DNA from 2 places in the Streptomyces sp. NPDC097107 genome. Region 2 is predicted to be linked to the other one. Evidence: riboswitches for the same ligand, from Rfam matches in the RefSeq annotation. Region 2 holds a riboswitch; the other holds the start of a gene.
The links. A riboswitch is a leader RNA that binds a small molecule or an ion and turns the genes downstream of it on or off. The one in region 2 is predicted to bind S-adenosylmethionine.
Positions count from the first base shown of each region.

Region 1: linked by a shared signal. The riboswitch ahead of thrC (threonine synthase) and the one ahead of ACIQ1J_RS01980 (aminotransferase class V-fold PLP-dependent enzyme) in region 2 are both predicted to bind S-adenosylmethionine.

Region 1 is NZ_JBIWEF010000004.1:154,625-162,453, reverse strand. It holds gene ACIQ1J_RS10905 (MoaD/ThiS family protein) at 212-487, opposite strand; gene thrC (threonine synthase) at 484-1,785, opposite strand; SAM riboswitch class I at 1,804-1,951, opposite strand; gene ACIQ1J_RS10895 (glucosyl-3-phosphoglycerate synthase) at 2,086-3,030, shown strand; gene ACIQ1J_RS10890 (hypothetical protein) at 3,034-3,183, opposite strand; gene ACIQ1J_RS10885 (trehalose-6-phosphate synthase) at 3,273-4,676, shown strand; gene otsB (trehalose-phosphatase) at 4,859-5,728, opposite strand; gene ACIQ1J_RS10875 (DUF3263 domain-containing protein) at 5,996-6,220, opposite strand; gene ACIQ1J_RS10870 (extracellular solute-binding protein) at 6,267-7,484, opposite strand; gene ACIQ1J_RS10865 (ROK family protein) at 7,715-7,829, shown strand, end outside.
Region 2 is NZ_JBIWEF010000001.1:419,141-426,969, forward strand. It holds gene ACIQ1J_RS01975 (glycerate kinase) at 1-1,120, shown strand, start outside; gene ACIQ1J_RS01980 (aminotransferase class V-fold PLP-dependent enzyme) at 1,009-2,457, opposite strand; SAM riboswitch class IV at 2,604-2,720, opposite strand; gene trpD (anthranilate phosphoribosyltransferase) at 2,893-3,957, opposite strand; gene ACIQ1J_RS01990 (cytochrome bc complex cytochrome b subunit) at 4,089-5,726, opposite strand; gene ACIQ1J_RS01995 (ubiquinol-cytochrome c reductase iron-sulfur subunit) at 5,723-6,787, opposite strand; gene ACIQ1J_RS02000 (c-type cytochrome) at 6,784-7,593, opposite strand; gene ACIQ1J_RS02005 (heme-copper oxidase subunit III) at 7,660-7,829, opposite strand, start outside.

The DNA.
Region 1 (7,829 bases), on a different contig from region 2:
GGAACAAAAGCCGCGAAACACGCCCACACTTTGGCTACATCTGGTCGGACGGGCGGCAGGGATTCCGGGTTCCCGATCTTCCGATCGGGAGCGCGTTCCCCAACTCTACCGCGCTCAACCACATGGAATTGCCCCCTCCGCTTCTCTCACGGAGGGGGCAATTCGATGAACGGAGCGTTACCGCAATTACCGGAGGTAATCGAGGGGCGGGTCAGCCGCCGGCGACCGCCGGGATGATGGAGACGCCGGCGCCCTCCGGGGTCGCGGTCTCCAGGCCCTGCTCGAAGCGGACGTCGTCGTCGTTGACGTAGACGTTGACGAAGCGACGCAGCTTCCCCTGGTCGTCCAGGACACGGGCGGCGATACCGGTGTGGTTCTTCTCCAGGTCGGCGATGACCTCACCGAGGTTCGCGCCGTCGGCGGCGACCTCGGCCTTGCCGCCGGTGTAGGTGCGCAGGATGGTCGGGATGCGAACGGTCACGCTCATGCGAGGCCAGCCTCTCGGAAGGAGTCCAGGTTCGGGCGGATGGTGGCGGTGAGGCCGGTGCCGGCCACCGCGTCGAGGGTCTTCAGGCCGTCGCCGGTGTTGAGGACGACGGTGGTGAGGGACGGGTCCAGGACGCCGTCCTCGATCAGCTTCTTCGTGACGCCGACCGTCACGCCGCCCGCCGTCTCCGCGAAGATGCCCTCCGTGCGGGCCAGCAGCTTGATCGCGTCCACGACCTGCTCGTCGGTCACGTCCTCCACGGCGCCGCCGGTGCGGCGCGCGATGTCGAGGACGTAGGGGCCGTCGGCCGGGTTGCCGATCGCCAGGGACTTGGCGATGGTGTCCGGCTTCTGCGGGCGTACGACGTCGTGGCCGGCCTTGTACGCGGTGGACACCGGCGAGCAGCCCTCGGCCTGGGCGCCGAAGATCTTGTACGGCTTGTCCTCGACCAGACCGAGCTTGATCAGCTCCTGAAGACCCTTGTCGATCTTCGTGAGCTGGGAGCCGGAGGCGATCGGGACGACGAGCTGGTCGGGCAGCCGCCAGCCGAGCTGCTCGCAGATCTCGTACGCGAGGGTCTTGGAACCCTCCGCGTAGTACGGCCGCAGGTTGACGTTGACGAAGCCCCAGCCCTCACCCGCCGAGTCGCCGATCAGCTCGGAGCAGAAGCGGTTCACGTCGTCGTAGTTGCCCTCGATGCCGACCAGCTCACCGCCGTAGACGGCGGCCATGACGACCTTGCCCTGCTCCAGGTCGTGCGGGATGAACACGCAGGAGCGGAAGCCGGCGCGGGCGGCGGCGGCGCCGACGGCACCCGCGAGGTTGCCGGTGGAGGAGCAGGACAGGGTGGTGAAGCCGAAGGCGCGGGCGGCCTCGATCGCCTGCGCGACGACGCGGTCCTTGAAGGAGTGCGTCGGGTTGCCGGAGTCGTCCTTGACGTACAGACCGCCGGTGACACCCAGCTCGCGGGCCAGGTTGTCGGCCTTGACCAGCTTGGTCCAGCCCGGGTTGATGTTCGGCTTGTCCGCCACGTCGGCGGGGACGGGCAGCAGCGGGGCGTAACGCCAGATGTTCGCGGGGCCCGCTTCGATCCGCTTGCGCAGTTCCTCGGTGTCGTACGCCGAGAAGTCGTAGGCGATCTCGAGCGGGCCGAAACACTCCTCGCAGGCGAAGACCGGGCCGAGCGGTACGCGATGACCGCACTCGCGGCAGGTGAGCGCCGCGGCGGGACCCAGGTCGACCGGGGAAGCGGGGGAAGCGGTGGTGTCGGTGGTGCTTTCGACAGTCTGCACAGCCATGTGAGGCGAGGCCCTTTCTCCTCATCTTCCTCACGACGCATCTCGCCGTGAGACGGATTTGGCACCTTCCCTAGCCGGGAGCCTCGCCACGTCCGCGTGACAAGAACCGACTGGAGGGTTGCCGGGGCTTCAACGGGCCGTATCCCTCTGCCCCTCTGGATGAGCGGTCTTCAGTTGTTGTTCGCGCGGCGACCCCGGCATGCGATGGTCACCCGCGTTGTTCAAGACTGTAACCGACGTCCATCGCTGTCGAGATAGTCGTCCGAACCGCGAGATGGATCACAGAGGGAGCCGGAGACCGTGCTGGAAGAAGTCGAGCGCTGGCTGAGCGCACGCTCCTGGTCCGTGGGGGACCGGCCGATCCAGCAGCTCATGGCCGCCAAGCACGCCACCGGGCAGTCGGTCAGCGTGGTGCTCCCCGCACTCGACGAGGAGGCGACCGTCGGCGGCATCGTCTCGGTGATCCGCCGGGAGCTGATGCTGCGGGTGCCGCTCGTGGACGAGCTGGTGGTCGTGGACTCCGGGTCGAGGGACCGTACGTCGGCGGTGGCCGCGGCGGCGGGCGCCCGTGTCGTGCACCGCGACACGATCCTCCCCCGTGTCCCCGCCGTGCCGGGCAAGGGCGAGGTGCTGTGGCGCTCGCTGCTGGTGACCGGCGGCGACATCGTCTGCTTCGTCGACGCGGACCTGCGCGAGTTCTCGGCAGACTTCGTGTCCGGGATCGTCGGCCCGCTGCTCACCGAGCCGGACGTGCACCTCGTGAAGGCCATGTACGACCGGCCCCTCGGCGCCGCTCCCGGCCAGGGCGGCCGGGTCACGGAACTCATGGCCCGTCCGCTGCTCAACATGCACTGGCCGCAGCTGGCCGGCTTCGTCCAGCCGCTCGGCGGCGAGTACGCGGCCCGCCGCTCCCTCCTCGAACGGCTCCCCTTCCCCGTCGGCTACGGAGTCGAGCTGGGCATGCTGGTCGACGCCCTGCACCTGGTGGGCCTGGACGCCCTCGCGCAGGTCGACGTCGGCGTCCGCAAGCACCGGCACCAGGACGGCCAGGCACTGGGCCGCATGTCCGCCGCCATCTACCGCACCGCCCAGCTCCGGCTGGCCCGCGGCCACCTGGTCCGGCCGTCCCTCATCCAGTTCGAGCGGGGCGCCGACGGCTTCGAGCCGCGCACGTACTCCGTGGACACCGAGGAACGGCCCCCGATGACGGAGATCGCGGAGTACGCGGCCCGGAAGGCGGCGTGAGCGTCAGCCGGGCACGCCGTCCGACCAGCGCCAGGTGCCGCCGGAGTCCGGCTCGCAGGTCAGGTACTCACCGCCTGGGCCGCCGGTTCCGGAGCCGGTGCCGCCTCCGGGTCCGGTGCCGGGGTGGCGGCGGCGGTGGCCGAGGCCGGTCACACCGTCCGCACAAGACGCGTGACGCAATCGATGCGGATGTGCCGCCCGACCACGTTTGAGGGTTTCGGGGCCGGGCTAGGTTGAGGCGTATGGCTTCAAGCTTCGGTGCTGCTCAGGTGCTGGTCGCCTCCAACAGGGGGCCGGTCTCGTACGAGGTGCGGGAGGACGGTTCGCTGCACGCCAAACGCGGCGGTGGCGGGCTGGTCTCCGGACTGTCGGCCATCGGGCCGGACGCGGGGGCGCTGTGGGTGTGCTCCGCGTTGAGCGACGGCGACCGCGAGGCGGTACGGCGCGGGGCCGGCGAGGACGGCGTACGGATGCTGGACGTACCGGCCGACGTGCACGCGGACGCGTACAACGGCATCGCCAACTCCGTGCTGTGGTTCGTGCACCACATGCTCTACCAGACCCCGCTGGAGCCGGTCTTCGACGCGGAGTTCCGGCGGCAGTGGGCCTCCTACGAGGCGTACAACCGGGCCTTCGCCGAGGCGCTGGCCGAGGAGGCGGCCGAAGGCGCGGTCGCGATCGTGCAGGACTACCACCTGACGCTGGTGCCGGGGATGCTGCGGGAGCTGCGGCCGGACCTCAGGATCGGCCACTTCTCGCACACGCCGTGGGCGCCGGTCGACTACTTCCGGCTGCTGCCGGACGACATCGCCGAGCAGGTGCTGCGGGGCATGCTCGGCGCCGACCGGCTCGGGTTCCTCACCCGTCGGTGGGCGGACGCGTTCTCCGCGTGCTGCGACGCCGTGGCGGGCGGGGTCGGTGCCACCGAGATCGGCGTGCACGGGCTCGGCGCGGACGCGGACTTCCTGCGGCAGCGGTCGCACGAGGCCGACGTGGACGAGCGGATGGCGGCGCTGCGGGCGGAGATCGGTCAGGGCCCGGACGGGAGCGCGCGCCGGACGATCGTGCGGGTGGACCGGACCGAGCTGTCGAAGAACATCGTGCGGGGGCTGCTGGCGTACCGGGAGCTGCTGGCCGGTCGTCCCGAGTGGCGCGAGCGGGTGGTGCACGTCGCGTTCGCCTACCCCTCGCGGCAGGATCTCGCCGTGTACCGGGACTACACCGCCGAGGTGCGGCGGGTCGCTGATTCGATCAACGACGAGTTCGGGACGGCCGGGTGGACGCCGGTGGTGCTGCACGTGAAGGACGACTTCTCGCGGTCGCTGGCGGCGTACCGGCTGGCGGACGTGGCGCTGGTCAACCCCGTCCGGGACGGGATGAACCTCGTCGCCAAGGAGGTGCCGGTCGTCTCCGACGAGGGGTGCGTGCTGGTGCTGTCCCGGGAGGCGGGGGCGTACGAGGAGTTGGGGGACGACGCGGTGGTGGTGAACCCGTACGACGTGTCGGGGACGGCGGAGGCGTTGCACGAGGCGTTGTCGGTCGGTGCCGGGGAGCGGGCGGAGCGGTCGAAGCGGTTGGCGGCGGCGGGGACGGCGTTGCCTCCGGCTCGGTGGTTCCTTGAGCAGTTGGAGGCGCTGAGGTCTTGATCGCCGGGTGATCCGGCGGCGGGGCTGAGCGGGGGGTGGTGCGCGGCCCGGCGTCGCGGGGTGCCTCCCCCGGAGGGGGAAGCCCCGGCGCCCACCCACGCCGCCCCTGGGGGTACCTCCCAGGCCGTTCAGGCACTGGGGGAGGCACGAATGCCCGCAGGCTGCGGCGGCGGGGGCTGCGGCTACGCGAGCCGTGTGGTCAGGGAACGGAGTAGTCGCACCACTCCCGGCGGGCCGTCGACCACCACGTCGGCTCGTTCGCGGAGGTCGGGGACCTCGTCGCTGCCGCTGCAGACCAGGAGGCCGGGGGTGCCCTCCGTGCGGAGGGTGTCGACGGCCGTGAAGGCGGGGAGGTCGCCGAGGTCGTCGCCGGCGTAGAGCACGGCTCCCGCGTCCAGCTCCCGGACGTACTCCCGCAGGGCGGCGCCCTTGTCCATACCGGGTGGGCGCAGCTCCAGGACCATGCGGCCCGGTTCGACGATGAGACCGTGGCGGGTGGCGAGGTCGGCGAGCGGGGCGCGCAGGGTGTCGAAGGCGGCCTGGGGGTCGGGGGCGCGGCGGGTGTGGACGGCGACCGCGTGGCCCTTCTCCTCGACCCACGTGCCCCGGCCCGCCCCGGAGCGCTCCAGCAGCCCCGGCAGCTCGGCGCGGACGGCGGCGACGCCGGGGTGCGGTTCGGGGGTGGTGAGGGCGCCGGTGGCGGCGTCCCAGCGCTCGGCGCCGTAGTGGCCGAGGACGACGAGGTGATCCAGGCCGGGGACGTCCGCGAAGCCGCCGTGGTGTACCGCGACCTCGGCCGGGCGGCCGGTGATCACCGCGACGGAGGCGACCTTCGGGGCGAGGGCCGCGAGCGCCGGTACCGCGTCCTGGTGGGCGCGGGCCCGGTCGGGGTCGGCGACGATCGGGGCGAGCGTGCCGTCGAAGTCGAGGGCGATCACCGCGCGGCCGGGGGCGGCGAGGAGGGCGTCGAGCCCTTCGCGCCCGGCCGCCGTCGCGGGGGTCGGCAGATGGTCCGGGGAGTCGTCACGGGTGGAGTCCTGGTGGCTGCCCATACCGCGAACCTATCCCGCCGGGGCGGAAGACAATCTCATCGCTGCCTCGCCACTGCCCTACTGCTCCCTCGGCGCCGCCTCACTGCCGCCTCGCCGCCGCCTTGCTGCTCCCCCACCGCCGCCTTGCTGCCGCCTCGCCACTGCCTTACTGCTCCCCCACCGCCGCCTTGCCACTGCCTTACTGCTCCCCCACCGCCGCTTCACTGCCGCCTCGCCGCCGCCTTGCTGCTCCCCCGCCGCCGCCCTTACTACTGCCTCGCCGCCGCCTCACCGCTCCGAGCGGCGCGACTCCCGTATCCGGCGCAGGCGGTTGACCGTCACCGGGTCGGCAGCCAGGGCGCGGGGGTCGTCCAGGAGGGCGTTGAGCAGCTGGTAGTAGCGGACGGGGGCCAGGCCCAGCTCCTCGCGGATCGCGCGCTCCTTCGCGCCGGGGCCGGGGAAGCCACGGCGCTCCAGCGCGAGGATGTCGCGCTCCCTCTGTCCCAGGTCCATGGACGGCACCGTAACGCCCGCCACCGACAGCGGGGCCGCTGCGCCGCTACTCCGCGCTGCCCGCCCGCATCGCCGTCGTCTGGATCTGGCCGAGTACCTCCTCGGGGCTGCCACCGGTGGCGACCGCCTGGCCGATCTGCTTCTTGACGTCCGCGCTGACCGAGGCCCAGGAGGTCTTGCCGACCGGGTACAGCTCGGAGAGCAGCAGCTCGTCCAGGAAGGGCTTGAGCTTCTTGTCCTCGGCGGCCGTGCTCATGACCTGGGACGCGGACGTGGTCACCGGCAGCAGGTCGTACTCGCGGGAGAAGTCGAGGACGTTCTCGTCGCTGTAGACGAAGTCGAGGAAGTCGCCGATCTCCTCCTGGTGGCCGTTCTCCTTGAAGGCCGTCATCCAGTCGGTGACGCCGAGCGTGTTCCGGCTCTCGCCGTCGATGCCGGGAGTGGTCACCATGCCGTACTCGACCCCCTTGTCGGAGGCCATCTTCATCAGCGAGGGGTGCCCGTTGAGCATGCCGACGTCGCCGTTGGCGAAGGCGGCGAAGGCGTCGGCCCGGTCGAGCTCGCCGGGGGCGACCGGGCCGGTGAGGCCCTCGCCGACCAGTTCGTCCCGCAGCCACGTGAAGGTGGTGACGTTCTGCGGCGAGTCGACGGAGTAGGTGCCGACGTCGTCGGTGTAGCCGCCCCCGCCGCTGAGCATCCACTGCATCGTCTCGGCCTGCGCCTCCTCGGCGCCCAGCGGCAGCGCGTACGGGTACTTCACGCCCTTGGCCTTGAGCGCCTCGGCGGCGTCCGCGAGGTCGTCCCAGCTCTTGGGCGGGGTGGCGCCGGCCTCTTCGAAGAGGGCCTTGTTGTAGAAGAGCACGCGGGTGGAGGCCGCGAAGGGCAGACCGTACTGCACCCCGTTGACCTGGCCCGCCCCGGCGAGCTGGGAGACGAAGTCGGCCTGGACCGGGATGGAGAGCACGTCGTCGGCGCTGTAGAGCAGGTCCTTGTCCGCGTAGTCGGAGTAGGCGCCGATCTGCGCCATGTCGGGCGCCTCGCCGGCCTCGACCATCTCGCGGACCTCGCGGTCGACGTCGGTCCAGGAGTGGACGGTGACGTCCACGTGCACGTCGGGGTGCTCGGCCTCGTAGGCCCTGGCCAGCTCGTCCCAGTACTTCTGGGAGCTGTTGGCCTTGCTGTCGCCGTAGTCGGCGGCGACCAGTTTCAGCGTCACCTCGCCGGAGTCTCCGGTGAGCCCGCAGCCACCGAGGACCGCTGTCATGCCCAGCGCGGACACCACCGCGATCGTTCCTGTCCTACGCCGCTGCACCGTGATTCCCCAACCCTGCCGACGACTCGTCGTTCACTGCTTTGCTTACGCGTTCGCTTGTTCGCTTGTTCGCTTAACGGATTAAGGTCTACACCACGGCAGTGGACTAGACCTCTCCCGGGTCAACGGGCCACACTGTCCCCGTGAGACATGTCATCGCCCTCGACGTGGGCGGCACCGGGATGAAGGCCGCCCTGGCGGGGCCGGGGGGCGAGCTGCTGCACCAGGCCCGCCGGGCCACCGGCCGCGACCGCGGGCCCGACGCCGTCGTCGCGGGCATCCTGGACTTCGCCGCCG
Region 2 (7,829 bases):
CGAGGGCACGGCCGTCGCGCTGGCCGCCGCGACCGGCGGGCGGCTGGTGGCGCTGGCCGCCACCGGCCCGGTCGGCGAACCCGTCGGCACGCACTTCGCGCTGCTCGGCGCCCGGGACACGGCGGTGGTGGAGATGGCGGCCGTCGCGGGCCTCTCCCTGGTCCCCCGCGCCCTGCGCGACCCGGGCGCCACGACGACGTACGGCGTCGGCGAGCTGATCCGCGCCGCGCTGGACACCGGGGTGCGGCGCATCCTGGTCGGCTGCGGCGACTCGGGTACGTCGGACGGTGGCGCGGGCGCGCTCCAGGCACTCGGGGCCCGGCTGCTGGACGCGGACGGCTTCGAACTCCCGCCCGGCGGCCGGGAGCTGAGCCGCCTCGCCCGCGTCGACCCGTCCGGCCTCGACGCCCGGCTGAAGGACACCGAGCTGCTCGTCGCCTGCAATCCGTTCAACGTGCTGTGCGGCGATCGGGGCGTGGCCCGGGTGTTCGGCCCGCAGAAGGGGGCGACGCCCGCGCAGGTCGAGGAGTTGTCGGCCGGGCTGGAGAACTGGGCGCGTGTCCTGACCCGGGACCTCGGTGTCATCGGCACCGACCTGCGCCACGGCCCCGGTACCGGCGCCTCCGGCGGGCTGGGCTCTGGGCTCGCCGCCGTCGGCGGCCGGCTGCTGCCCCGCTTCGACGTGCTCCTCGGCCACCTCGACCTGGACGCCCGCCTCGCCCGCGCCGACCTGGTACTCACCGCCGAGGGCGCCCTGGACCACCAGACGCCGCGCGGCAAGGTCCCGGCCGAGGTCGCCCGCCGCGCCAAGCTCCACGGCCGTCCCGTCCTCGCCCTGGCCGGCACGCTCGGCGAGGGCGCGCACGAGGTGCCGGGGGTGGACGCCTGCCACGGCATCATGCCGGCGCCGATGGCCCTGGCGGACGCGCTGCTGCGCGCCGCCGAACTCCTCACGGACGCCACGGAGCGGGCGCTGCGGATGATCCTGCTGGGGTCGCGGCTGCCGGGTCAGGCGCCGGTGCCGGCGGCCGCGGTGCCGGCGGCGGCGGCCGCGGTGCCGGCGGCCGCGGTGCCGGCGGCGGACGGGTCGGGCACGCAACGCCCGTCCTCGGCCCGGTAGTTCCACCGGGCGCCCTCGTTCACCAGCTCCTTGACGGCGTTCACGAACCGCTCGACGTGCTCGTCCGGAGTGCCCGCGCCGAAGCTCACGCGGATGGCGTTGAGGGACTTCTCCCCCGGCGCCGCCTCGGGGGCGCCGCACTCGCCCTGCGCCTGTGGGGCGCTGCCGAGCAGGGTGCGCACCAGCGGGTGCGCGCAGAACAGGCCGTCACGCACCCCGATGCCGTACTCGGCGGAGAGCGCGGCGGCGAAGTGCGAGCTGTTCCAGCCCTCGACGACGAAGGACAGCACGCCGACGCGAGAGGCGTCGTCGCCGAAGAGGGAGAGGATCCGCACCTCGGGCACCTCGGCGAGCCCGTCCCGCACCTTCCCGATCAGGTACTCCTCGCGGGCGACCAGCGCGTCGAACCCGGCCTCGGTGAGGGCCTTGCAGGCGGAGGCGATCGCGTAGGCGCCGATGACGTTGGGCGACCCGGCCTCGTGCCGCGCGGCGCTGTCGTGCCACTCCACCTCCACGCCGCCGCCGGCGCGCCGGGTGACCCTGCGGCTGGCGCCGCCGCCGGCGAGGTACGGCTCCGCCCGGCGCAGCCAGTCCGCCCGGCCGGCCAGCACACCGGAGCCGAAGGGGGCGTACAGCTTGTGCCCGGAGAAGGCGACCCAGTCGACGTCCAGGTCGGCCACGGAAACGGGGTGGTGCGGGGCGAGCTGCGCGGCGTCCAGGACGATCCGGGCGCCGTGCGCGTGCGCCGCGGCGGCCAGTTCACGCACCGGCCACAGCTCGCCGGTGACGTTGGAGGCGCCGGTGACACAGACCAGGGCGGGCCCGTAGGGCTCGCGGGCGGCGAGGGCGCGCTCCAGGGTCTCGACGGCCTGCGCCGGGGTGCGCGGGGCGTCCAGGTAGGTCACGTCGGCGCCCCTCCCCCTACGCCCTGCGGCGTGGGGGGTCCCCCAGGGCAGCAGCGAGGCGTGGTGCTCGGTCTCGAAGACGAAGACCCGGCAGCCGGCGGGCAGCGCGGCGGCGAGCAGGTTGAGGGAGTCGGTGGTGGACCGGGTGAACACGACCTGGTCCCCGTCCCGGCATCCGAGGAACTCGGCGACGGTCTCCCGGGCGTTCTCGAACAGGTCGGTCGACAGCTGCGACAGGTACCCGGCCCCGCGGTGCACGCTGCCGTAGTAGGGGGCGTAGGCCGCCACGTCGTCCCAGACCCGCTGGAGCGCGGGCGCGCTGGCGGCGTAGTCGAGCGCGGCGTAGGTGACCTCCCCGCCGGTGACGAGCGGGACGGTGACATCGCGGCCGAGAACGGGCAGCGGGGTGGCGACAGCGGTGGGTACGGACATGGCGGACTCCCGTGAGGACCAGCGCGAGGACGGGCGCTGTGAAAGAGAAGAAGAAGGTGTGCGGAGGCGGGGCTCTGCGGCCCTATCGCATTCGCTGGTTCACGGGAGACTCCCTCGGACGACCCAGGACCCCTGGTTTCGCGAGGGGTCCGCGCTTGCCGTGAACCTTGCTGTCCACGGCCTGGTCTTCACCCGGGGCACCCCGCCACGGACGGAGGGTTGCCGGACAGTCGGCCGGGGCCTCATGACTGTCACTCATGACCTGACGAAAAACCTAGGGAAAAGATCGACGCCCCGCAACCCGAGTCCGGATCGCGGGACGCACGTCACACCACGGGGCCCAGGGGGTGTCGTTCGGATCCTGCCGGGGTCGCGGGGCCAGTCGCAAGGCGCCGCTGCCCGGAGCCGGCCCGATCCGAACGTCACCCGTGAGCGCTACGCGTGGCTCGCGGCCACCCAGCGGTCCAGGGCGCCCTTGGCGGCTCCCGAGTCGATCGCCTCGGCCGCCCGGTCCATGCCGGCCCTGATCTGCTCGGCCAGTGGTTCCTCGCCGGGCTCCAGGGCCACCAGGGCGGCCGCCGAGTTCAGCAGCACCGCGTCCCGTACGGGGCCCGTCTCCCCGGCCAGCAGGCGGCGGGCGACGTCGGCGTTGTAGGAGGCGTCGGCGCCGCGCAGCGCCTGGACCGGCACGAGTTCGAGGCCGACGTCCCGCGGGTCGAAGGTCTCCTCGGTCACCCGGCCGTCCCGCACGACCCACACCCGGGAGGTGGCCGTCGTGGTCAGCTCGTCGAGGCCGTCGTCGCCCCGGAAGACCAGGGACGAGTGGCCGCGTTCGGCGAAGACACCGGCGATGATCGGCGCCATCCGGGCATGGGCGACCCCGATCGCCTGGGCCTTCACCCTGGCGGGGTTGGTCAGCGGACCCAGGAAGTTGAACACGGTGCGGATGCCCAGCTGACCGCGCGCCGCCGCCACATGGCGCAGCGCCGGGTGGAACTTCACGGCGAAGCAGAAGGTGATGCCGGCCTCCTCGGCGACCTCCGCCACCCGCTTCGGCGTCAGCTCCAGGTTGACCCCGAGCTTCTCCAGGACGTCGGAGGCCCCGGACGCCGAGGAGGCGGCCCGGTTGCCGTGCTTGACGACCTTGGCGCCGGTACCGGCCACGACGATCGCCGACATGGTGGAGATGTTGACCGTCTTGGCGCCGTCGCCGCCGGTGCCGACGATGTCGACCGTCTCCCCCGGCACCTCGATCACGTTGGCGTGGGCGTACATGGTGCGGACGAGGCCGGAGATCTCCTCGACGGTCTCGCCCTTGGACCTGAGCGCCACCGCGAAGCCCGCGATCTGGGCGTCGGTCGCCTCGCCGCGCATGATCACGTCCAGCGCCCAGGCGGTGTCGTCCGCGGAGAGGTCCCGGCCGTCCAGGAGTCCGTTCAGCAGGGCGGGCCAGGAGCGGCCCGCCGCGGTGTCGCCTCCAGCGGGGGTCACAGCGCTCATGAGCCGCTCCTGAATCGTGTGTATCGCGGAAAGGGAGTGTGGTCCCACCCTATCCAGCCCCGGGCACGGCGAAGGGCCCCGTCCGCGGAACGGACGGGGCCCTTCGACCGTGGTGTGGCGACGCTGGAGGGTCAGTGGTGGCCGTGGCCGCTCGTGATCTCCTTGTACTCCTCGGCGGTCGGCTTCGGAATCTGCGACTCCTCGCCGTAGTAGCCCTTGCTCAGCTTGGCGCGGAGCTTCTCCGTGCGCTTCACCTTGCGCCGGACGCCGTTCTCGTCGACCTCCGGGCCGATCTCGGCCGGCTTGTACTGCTCGTGCGCGGTGAGCGTGTGCAGCTGCTCCTGGCTGAGCGGCTCGTGCACCTCGATGAACTCACCGTGCGGCAGGCGCTTGATGATGCCCGACTCGCGGCCGTGCAGCACCTTGTCCTTGTCCCGGCGCTGGAGGCCGAGGCAGATCCGCTTGGTGACGATGAACGCGACGACCGGGGCGACGAAGAACCCGATGCGGACGAACCAGGTGATCGCGTTGATCGACAGGTGGAAGTGCGTGGCCCACAGGTCGTTGCCGCCGCCGATCAGCAGCACCATGTACCAGGTGATCCAGGCGACACCGAAGGCGGTCCGGGTCGGGGCGTTGCGCGGGCGGTCCAGGATGTGGTGCTCGCGCTTGTCGCCGGTGACCCAGGACTCGATGAACGGGTAGACCGCGATCGCGACCAGGACCAGCGGGAAGATCATCAGCGGGACGAACACGCCCAGGACGAGCGTGTGACCCCAGAAGTTGATCTCCCAGCCCGGCATCACACGGATCAGGCCCTCGGAGAAGCCCATGTACCAGTCGGGCTGGGCTCCGGTGGAGACCATGTCCGGCCGGTAGGGGCCGATGGCCCAGATCGGGTTGATCGTGGCGATGGCCGAGATGGCGGCGATCACACCGAAGACCAGGAAGAAGAAGCCTCCGGCCTTGGCCATGTACACCGGCAGCAACGGCATGCCGACGACGTTCTTGTTGGTCTTGCCGGGACCCGCGAACTGCGTGTGCTTGTGGTAGAAGACCAGGATCAGGTGGGCGACCACCAGGCCGAGCATGATGCCCGGCAGCAGCAGGATGTGGATCGAGTAGAACCGGGCCACGAAGTCGTGGCCGGGGAACTCCCCGCCGAAGAGGAAGAACGAGATGTACGTGCCGACGATCGGCACGGACAGGATCGCGCCCTCCATGAAGCGGATACCGGTGCCCGAGAGCAGGTCGTCCGGCAGCGAGTAGCCGGTGAAGCCGGTGAACATGCCGAGGACGAACAGCAGGAAGCCGAACAGCCAGTTGATCTCACGCGGCTTGCGGAACGCGCCGGTGAAGAAGACGCGCATCATGTGCACGAACATGCCGGCGAGGAAGATCAGCGCCGCCCAGTGGTGGATCTGCCGGATGAGCAGACCACCGCGGACGTCGAAGCTGATGTCCAGCGTCGAGGCGTACGCCTCACTCATCAGCTGGCCCTGCAGCGGCACGTACGAGCCGTGGTACGCGACCTCGTTCATCGAGGGGTGGAAGAACAGCGTCAGGTACACACCCGTGAGGATGATGATGATGAAGCTGTAGAGGCAGACCTCACCCAGCATGAACGACCAGTGGTCGGGGAAGATCTTGCGCATGTTGGCCTTGGCCAGGGAGTAGATCCCCAGCCGGCCGTCGGCCCAGTCGGCGACGCGCTCGCCGGCCGGTGCCTTCCCGCGAGAGCGGGGGGCTTCGTTGGCTGTAGTGCTCATCCGCGCTCCCAGAAGGCAGGACCGACGGGCTCTTCGAAGTCGCCGAGCGCTTCGAGGTAACCCTCGTCGTTCACGCCGATGCGCAGCTGCGGCAGGGCGTGACCGGCGGGACCGAAGATCACCCGGGCGCCGTCGGCAAGGTCGAAGGTGGACTGGTGGCAGGGGCAGAGCGCGTGGTGCGTCTGCTGCTCGTACAGGGAGATCGGGCAACCGACATGGGTGCAGATCTTCGAGTACGCCACGATGCCCTCGTGCGACCACTCGAGTTCGCGCTTGTCCTTGATGGCCTCCGGCTCCAGCCGGATGATCATCAGGGCCGCCTTGGCGATCTCGGTCATGAACTCCTCGTCGTGCTCCTCCAGGCCCTCGGGCATGGCGAAGGTGAGGGAGCCCACCGCGACGTCCGAGGGACGCAGCGGCTCGTGGGTGTTCATGTTGACGAGCAGCTTGCCCTTGGACCACAGGGTGTGGCGGAGCTTGGTGCCGGGCAGCGGGCCGAGGTCGCGCAGCAGGACGACACCGGAGAGCGGCACCAGCGTGAGCGCGCCCAGCATCGTGTTGCGGATCAGCTTGCGGCGCCCGATCACGGACTCCTTGGCACCCTGCTTGAAGTCCGCGTGGACCTTGGCACGGGTCTCCGGGTCGGCCTCGATCGGGTGACGCTCGTCGGCGACCTCCTCGTCGGACATCAGGGTCCGGGCCCAGTGGACCGCGCCGGCGCCGATCGCGAACAGCGCGACGCCGAGCGTCATGCCGAGCGCGAAGTTCAGCGCACTGATGTGGCCGAGCGGGAAGATGTAGACCGACTTGTCGACCGGGATCGTCACGAACGAGGCGATGAAACCGACCGTGGCCAGCATCGACAGCGTGAACAGCAGGGCGACCGTGCGCTCGGACCGCTTGGCGGCCCGCTCGTCGGTGTCCTGGATCCGGTGCTCGTGGGGCGGCAGTCCCGGGTCGGCGAACGGGTTCTGGTCGTCCGCGGTGCGCACCGAGCGGTGCCCGTGCGGGGCGTCCTGCTCAGCGGGCAGGTTCTCTTCTGGAATGTCTTGGCTACTCATGACTTCTTGGCCTTTGCGGTCCGAGCGGCGACCCAGACGGCGACGGCGATCAGGGCGCCCAGTCCGAACACCCAGGCGAACAGACCTTCACTGACCGGACCCAGTCCGCCGAGGCTGAGGCCACCGGGCTCAACGGTGTCGTCGCTGTTGACCGCGTCCAGGTAGGCGATGATGTCCTTCTTGTTCTGCTCCGACATCGAGCCGTCGGGGAAGGAGGGCATGTTCTGCGGGCCGGTCAGCATGGCCTCGTAGATGTGCTTCGGGTCGACGTCCTCGAGGCTCGGCGCGTACTTGCCGTGCGTCAGGGCGCCGCCCTTGCCGGTGAAGTTGTGGCACTGCGCGCAGTTGTTGCGGAACAGCTCACCGCCCTTGGCGATGTCCGCACCCTCCGGGCCGTACTTCTCCTCCGACGGGATGGCCGGACCGGCGCCCAGCGAGGCGATGTAGGCGGCCAGCTGGTCGATCTCGGCCTGCGAGTAGACGACCGGCTTTTCCGGGACCTGCGCGCCCGGCTGCTGGGCCGGCATACGGCCGGTGCCCACCTGGAAGTCGACGGCCGCGGCGCCGACGCCGACCAGGCTCGGACCGTCGGTGGTGCCCTGACCCCCGGTGCCGTGGCAACTGGCGCAGCCGACGGCGTAGAGCTTCTTGCCCTCGTCGATGGCGAGGGACTGGGCGGTTTCATCGGCCTGCGCCTTGTCCGCGGGTGCGAACACGGCGTACAGCCCCCCTGTGCATGCCAGCGCGAGGAGTAGGACGACGAGCGCCGCCAGCGGGTGGCGTCGTCGTGCGGAGAGCTTTTTCACGGATTACCCCGGTGTCAGGATCTTCTGCGTCGATGCTTCTGGTATTGAGGCGGGTGCGCGCCGCGACTACTTGATCATGTAGATCGTGGCGAAGAGGCCGATCCAGACGACATCGACGAAGTGCCAGTAATAGGACACGACAATGGCCGCGGTCGCCTGCTCGTGAGTGAACCTCCGGGCCGCGTAGGTGCGGCCGAGGACCAGCAGGAAGGCGATGAGGCCGCCCGTCACGTGCA